Regions from separate parts of the Pararhizobium sp. A13 genome, predicted to be linked through region 2. Evidence: predicted binding sites of a transcription regulator. Region 2 holds the regulator's gene; the other holds the start of a gene.
What was found. Region 2 encodes HrcA, which represses chaperone genes, less so after heat shock. Its sites were predicted from a motif close to GTTAGCACTCNCNNNNNGNGAGTGCTAAC; they were not measured.

Region 1 (3,721 bases), 540 kb from region 2:
TCTTTGGCCTTCTTCGCAACGTGCGACACCCATTCGTGTTTTTCCTGTGTGGCGTCGCGCGCCCAGCGATAGAAGGCGTCGTAAAGCGTCATACCCGCTTCCAGTTGCTCCAGGTCGTCGGCAAACATCCGCGAAAGGCCGAGCGACGCCGCGAGCAGACCGGCAGCTTCGGGAACCAGATCGAGCCGGTCGGTATCGGCCGCGCGGACAATCAGGGTGAGATGCTGAAGTGCCGGAAATGAGAGACCAAATTCCTTGACCATCGTGTCGAAGGTGCAGTCCTCGCCCCTATGGCTCCAGAAGACATTTTCCACATCGAAGGGCGTCGCGCCGAAACGATCTGCGACGGCTTCGACTTCCGGGGCCGCGACGAAAAGAAACGTCGCTGCTGGATCGACGAAGCGACGGATCAGCCAGGGGCAGGCAATGCGATCGATCTTGGGACGAGAGCGCGTGACCCAGACGGTTCCGCCATTGGCGTTTTCACCCGGCAGGGCAGCCACTGGAACGAGCGGCAGGTGAGCCGCCTGCCAGGCTTCGAACCCGCCTTCCAGCGTCTCTGCCCCGGCGCCTGTATTTCGCAGCCAGGCGGCGACGCCCTCGCTCAGCTTCTTGCCCTTCTGGCAGACCACGACCACCCAGCGGCCGCGATAATCCGCCCCCCATTGCCGCACGTCGGCGTAAGGGCGCCGGAAAGACGCGGGAAGAAGAAGCGGCTGGGCGGCAAAATCCTCATCGTCGCGCACATCGATAATGACCGGGCCCTTGGGAGTTCCGATCAGGCGGACAAGTTTTTCGGTGGAAATAGCGTTATACGAGGCCATGGTTTACGTCCTTTTCGAGGGATTGGACGCGAAGTGATGGCATGACGCCTCGTGGGGCATTCGCAGACCCCATGCGCAAATTAGACAAAAAAGCAGGAACCAAGTCAATCATTTTCGCCGCAAAAGAATCTTGCCGGCCCATTCTTGACTCAATCGACGGCCATCCTTATCTCCGGGTCGCTAGCACTCACGCAATAGGAGTGCTAACATCCATCCATCGGGTCGGTTCACGATCCGTGAAGTCATTTGATCGAGGGATTAGACAATGACAAGCACCAATTTCCGTCCTCTGCATGACCGCGTCGTCGTACGCCGCGTCGAGTCTGAAGCAAAGACCAAGGGCGGCATCATCATACCGGACACCGCCAAGGAAAAGCCGCAGGAAGGCGAAATCGTCGCCGTCGGCACCGGCACCCGTGACGACAAGGGCGCTCTCATCGCTCTCGACGTCAAGGCTGGCGACCGCGTCCTGTTCGGCAAGTGGTCGGGCACCGAAGTCAAGCTCAACGGCGAAGACCTTCTGATCATGAAGGAAGCCGACATCATGGGCGTTATCGGCTGATCCTGGCCGGTTCCCTTCTCTTCAATTCCATAAAACCAATTGGGCATCAGCCCGGGAGTTTTTAAAATGGCAGCCAAAGAAATCAAGTTCGGCCGCACCGCGCGCGAAAAGATGCTGCGCGGCGTCGACATCCTCGCTGACGCCGTCAAGGTAACGCTCGGTCCGAAGGGCCGTAACGTCATCATCGACAAGTCGTTCGGCGCACCGCGCATCACCAAGGACGGCGTTTCCGTCGCCAAGGAAATCGAACTCGAAGACAAGTTCGAAAACATGGGCGCCCAGATGGTCCGCGAAGTTGCTTCGAAGACCAACGACATCGCCGGCGACGGCACGACGACTGCAACGGTTCTGGCACAGGCCATCGTCCGCGAAGGCGCCAAGAGCGTTGCCGCCGGCATGAACCCGATGGACCTGAAGCGCGGTATCGACCTTGCGGTTGCCGCCATCGTCAAGGACATCGTTGCCAAGGCCAAGAAGATCAACACTTCGGAAGAAGTGGCCCAGGTCGGCACGATCTCTGCCAACGGCGAAAAGGAAATCGGCCAGTACATCGCTGACGCGATGCAGAAGGTCGGCAATGAAGGCGTCATCACGGTTGAAGAAGCCAAGACCGCCGACACCGAACTCGAAGTCGTCGAAGGCATGCAGTTCGACCGCGGCTATCTGAGCCCTTACTTCGTCACCAACCCGGAAAAGATGGTTGCCGAACTGGACGACGCTTACATCCTTCTCCATGAGAAGAAGCTCTCCAACCTGCAGGCCATGCTTCCGGTTCTCGAAGCTGTCGTTCAGACCGGCAAGCCGCTCCTCATCATCTCGGAAGACGTCGAAGGCGAAGCGCTTGCGACCCTCGTCGTCAACAAGCTGCGTGGCGGCCTGAAGATTGCTGCCGTCAAGGCTCCGGGCTTCGGCGATCGCCGCAAGGCCATGCTGGAAGACATCGCCATCCTGACCGGTGGTCAGGTCATCTCCGAAGACATCGGCATCAAGCTCGAAAACGTCACGCTCGAAATGCTCGGCCGTGCGAAGAAGATCTCGATCTCCAAGGAAAACACCACGATCGTCGACGGTCATGGCCAGAAGGCCGAGATCGAAGGCCGCGTTGCCCAGATCAAGGGTCAGATCGAAGAAACCACCTCCGACTACGACCGCGAAAAGCTGCAGGAACGCCTGGCCAAGCTCGCTGGCGGCGTTGCCGTCATCCGCGTCGGCGGTGCGACTGAAATCGAAGTGAAGGAAAAGAAGGACCGTATCGACGACGCGCTCAACGCAACGCGCGCTGCCGTTCAGGAAGGTATCGTTCCTGGCGGTGGTACGGCCCTGCTGCGTGCTTCGACCGTCCTCAACATCAAGGGCGCAAACGACGACCAGACGGCCGGCATCAACATCGTCCGCAAGGCGCTGCAGTCGCTGGTTCGCCAGATCGCTGAAAACGCCGGCGACGAAGGTTCGATCGTTGTTGGCAAGATCCTCGAAAGCGGCACCGACAACTACGGCTACAACGCCCAGACCGGCGAATATGGCGACATGATCGCCATGGGTATCGTCGATCCGGTCAAGGTTGTCCGCACGGCTCTGCAGAACGCAGCTTCGGTTGCCGGTCTGCTCGTCACGACCGAAGCCATGATTGCAGAACTTCCGAAGAAGGAATCTGCTGGCGGCGGCATGCCCGACATGGGTGGCATGGGCGGCATGGGCGGCATGATGTGATAAGGCGTCTGCCTTATCACGAATGACGACCATACAGCTTCGCCCATGATCTAAAGTGCTTCAGCGCGCCAAGCGCGCTGAAGTGGCGGCATGGGCGGCATGACGTGATAAGGCGTCTGCCCTATCACAAATGACGACGACAAGACTTTCCGGGTTTCCGGATTGAGAGAGGGCGGGCCGCGAGGTCCGCCCTTTTTCCGATCGGGATACAAAAGTTGATTGATGCCCCCAAGAAAGGTCCGCATCTACGGCATTTTGCCCATTGCCTAAAGGTGCGCGAATCATGTTCTGATTGCATTCATGGAAACGCCTTGCAATCGGGAATATCCACTCCAGACCGCAAAATATTTGTCAGAAGACTATTGAAGCGGGAGCAAAAGTAATTATAACTGCGCTCCAAGTGAACCTAGATTCACAGGTATGTAATATTTAGAAAAATCGACAACAAGATTGTGCAATTTTTCTATACTAACTGTGCGTCTGACATCGTTTTTATCTTCAATTATAATACAAATTAATTTCTTCTCGCGTCATTTTGTTTTTTCCTGGACGAAACCCGGTCAGGACTTGAAAGTCGAACTTTGCATCAGTTATAGATTACAGGACCGGTAAACGTATTTGCCGC
Region 2 (3,721 bases):
TTTTCCGGCGGCGGCTTCACTGTTTCCGCCGGGTTGAAGATCAGGAGAACGCCGGGACCGCAGCGAAAGAAGACATGCCGGTTGCCGGCGCGGCTGATCTTTTCGAGCCCAAGAACGGAGCCGTAAAACGCCTCCGCCCGGTCCAGATCATCCACGTAGAGCGCCGTCTCCAGTATGCCTTCGAATGCCACGGCCATGGCCTAGCCCTCGATCGCCTGCTTCTGCAGGGCGACCAGCTCGGCGATGCCGTTCTTGGCGAGCCCCATCAGCGTGCCGAATTCCTCTTCCGAGAAAGGCTTGCCTTCAGCGGTTCCCTGGATCTCGACAATGCCGCCGGAGCCGGTGATGACGAAATTGGCATCGGTCTCGGCAGCCGAGTCTTCCAGGTAATCAAGATCGATCACCGGCTGGTTGGCAAAGATGCCGCAGGAGATCGCGGCGATATGGTCCTTCAGGACCTTCTCGACCTTGATCATGTTGCGCGCTTCCATCCAGGCAAGGCAGTCGCGCAGGGCGATCCAGGCGCCGGTGATGGAGGCCGTGCGGGTGCCGCCATCGGCCTGGATGACGTCGCAGTCGATCGAGATCTGGCGTTCGCCGAGCGCCTGCAGGTCGACCACGGCCCGCAATGAGCGTCCGATCAGCCGCTGGATTTCCTGGGTGCGGCCGCTCTGCTTGCCGCTGGCGGCCTCGCGCTTCATGCGCTCGCCGGTGGCGCGCGGCAGCATGCCGTATTCGGCGGTCACCCAGCCCTTGCCGCTGTTGCGCAGCCACGGCGGCGTCTTGTCTTCGAGGCTCGCGGTGCACAGCACATGCGTATCGCCGAACTTGACGAGACAGGACCCCTCGGCATGTTTGGAAACGCCGCGCTCGAACGAGACTTTGCGCATCTGGTCGGTTTTTCTGCCGGAAGGCCGCATCATGAACTCCTGTGATGTTTGTCAGCCTTCTAGCCTATGTTGGGAGGAAGGGAAATCACTTGCGAGGAAAAGAACAAATGACGGGGCGAGTGCTGGGGGGCGAGGGCTTCCGCGCCAATTTCCCTTTTGCTATCCGGGCCGGGATCACTATATTTCAGTTGATCTGAACAGAATGGGTTTTGCGTTCGAATGATGGTGGATAAATCTGCGATGCGGGAAAGGCTTTCGGCGCTCGACGAGCGCTCGGGCGAAATTTTCCGTCGTATCGTGGAGAGCTATCTGGAAAGCGGCGAGCCGCTCGGCTCGCGCAGCCTGTCGCGGCTGTTGCCGATGTCGCTGTCTCCGGCCTCCGTGCGCAACGTCATGAGCGACCTGGAAGATCTCGGCCTGATCTATTCGCCGCATATCAGCGCCGGTCGCCTGCCGACGCAGATCGGCCTGCGCTTCTTTGTCGATGCCTTCATGCAGGTGGGTGACCTGTCGGCAGAAGATCGTGCCTCGATCGACCGGCACGTGCGCCGCAACGACCGCGACCAGCCCGTCGAGACCCTCCTGAACGAAGCGAGCCAGATGCTGTCGGGCATGTCGCGCGGGGCGGGGCTGGTGATCACGGCGAAGAGCGATCCGGTGCTGAAACATGTCGAATTCGTGCGCCTGGCGCCGGCCAAGGCGCTTGCCGTACTCGTCGGCGAACACGATCAGGTCGAAAACCGCATCATCGAGCTTCCGGCCGGCGTCACCAGTTCGCAGCTGACCGAGGCAGCCAATTTCCTGAATGCGCATCTCGCCGGCCAGACGCTGCCGGAAGTGCGCGGCCAGCTGGAAAAGGTCAAGGAAACCGTCCGGCGCGAACTCGATACGCTGAGCCAGGATCTCGTCGAGCGGGGCCTCGCCATCTGGTCGGGCAGTGAAACGGAAGGAAACCCGACAAAGCTGATCGTGCGCGGCCGCGCCAATCTGCTTGAGGGGCTCGCCGGTGCCGAGGATATCGACCGGCTGCGCATGCTGTTCGATGACCTTGAGAAGAAGGACAGCCTGATCGAAATTCTCAATCTCGCCGAAAGCGGTCCTGGTGTTCGCATCTTCATTGGTTCGGAAAACAAGCTGTTTTCGCTTTCCGGCTCGTCGCTGATCGTCGCCCCCTACAAGGATGGCGACGACAAGATCGTCGGCGCGGTCGGTGTGATCGGCCCGACCCGGCTCAACTATTCGCGCATCGTGCCGATGGTGGACTACACTGCGCAATTGATGTCGCGGCTGTCGCGATGATCACGCAGGAAAGCCTGGTTTTTCCGGCAGCTTTCGATTGAACTCTTGATTTTTCGGCTTCAAAGCTCGATATCGGCTACAAATCCTAACATAGCGACATACCGGAGACCGTCATGACCGACGACACGAACAAACATGCAGCAGATGTCAACGCAGCCGAAGATGCCGCGGTGAACGCTGAAGCTGCCGCTGAGAAGGTCGAAGCCGCCGCTGTCGAACCCGATCCCCTGGAACTCGCCAGGGCCGAGGCCGCCGATTATCGCGACCGCTACCTGCGGCTTGCCGCCGAGATGGACAATCTGCGCCGCCGCACGGCACGCGACGTCAAGGACGCGAAGTCCTATTCCGTCGCCGGATTCGCCCGCGACATGCTGGCCGTCTCCGACAATCTGCGCCGCGCGCTTGACGCCATCCCAACCGAAGCGCGCGAGGCGGGTGATGCGGGCTTCAACGCGCTTGTCGAAGGCGTGGAAATGACTGAGCGGGCCATGCTTTCGGCGCTTGAGCGCCATGGCGTGCAGAAGCTGGAACCGGTCGGCCAGAAGTTCGACCCGAATTTCCATCAGGCGATGTTCGAGGTTCCGAACACCGAAGTGCCGAACAATACCGTCGTCCAGGTGGTCCAGGACGGCTACACGATCGGCGAGCGCGTTCTGCGTCCCGCCATGGTCGGCGTCGCCAAGGGCGGCCCGAAGGCCGTTACCACGGAAGAGACGCCGGCGGCTTGAGACACGGGCAGTCGTCTATGTGCCGCGGAACCCCCTCTGTCGGCGACGCCGACATCTCCCCCTCAAAGGGGGGAGATTGCCATTGGCTTCAGGACGTATAAAGGGAAAAGAATGATCTCCCCCCTTGAGGGGGAGATGTCACGCAGTGACAGAGGGGGGTGGGCCTCGGCATACTCCGCCTGAAATTACCCAAACAACTGCCGCAGATGATCGTTCAGGAATCGGCCCTCCGGGTCCAGCCTGTTGCGCAGCGCCTTGAAATCCCCCGAGCGCGGATAGAGCGCCGTCACATCCTCTGCCCCCAGAAAATGCAGCTTGCCCCAATGCGGGCGTGAGCCGAACTGGCGCAGGATATCGTCGACGTCCTTGAGATAGTTCCAGTAGTCCGTGCCCGGTTCGCCGGAAACCGACAGAGTGATTGAATCCTGCTCGAAGAACGGGCTGATCCAGCCGTCGTCACCGGCGGTGAAGCGGTATTCGATCGGATAGATGCAGGTCGGGTGTTTTTCCAGCATCAGCTTGCGCACTTCCATGCAGGCCTGCTTGCCGTATCTGACTGGCACGGCATATTCCAGTTCGTGGAAATTCGGAACGTATTCGATCGGGTAGATCTCCGAGGAATAGGCGATCTTCTCGAAGGCGCTCTCCATCGGCGGCCGGTCGGTGATGTCGATCGTCTTCATCTCGCAGACATCGGCGAGGCTTGTTGTCGTTGAGACGGAGGATGTGTCCGGCAGGCAGTAGCAATGGCGGCTTTCCGGCACCGGGCACCAGAAGAAGCCGAAATGCCGGTGGTTGGCGGCG

Region 1: the regulator HrcA is predicted to act here: its motif matches at 1,004-1,032, upstream of groES (co-chaperone GroES).

Annotation. Positions count from the first base shown of each region.
Region 1 is NZ_CP149510.1:1,993,031-1,996,751, reverse strand. It holds gene WI754_RS09635 (sulfurtransferase/chromate resistance protein) at 1-824, opposite strand, end outside; gene groES (co-chaperone GroES) at 1,090-1,386, shown strand; gene groL (chaperonin GroEL) at 1,453-3,096, shown strand.
Region 2 is NZ_CP149510.1:1,455,846-1,459,566, forward strand. It holds gene WI754_RS07010 (VOC family protein) at 1-197, opposite strand, end outside; gene rph (ribonuclease PH) at 201-920, opposite strand; gene hrcA (heat-inducible transcriptional repressor HrcA) at 1,110-2,189, shown strand; gene grpE (nucleotide exchange factor GrpE) at 2,303-2,917, shown strand; gene WI754_RS07030 (D-arabinono-1,4-lactone oxidase) at 3,103-3,721, opposite strand, start outside.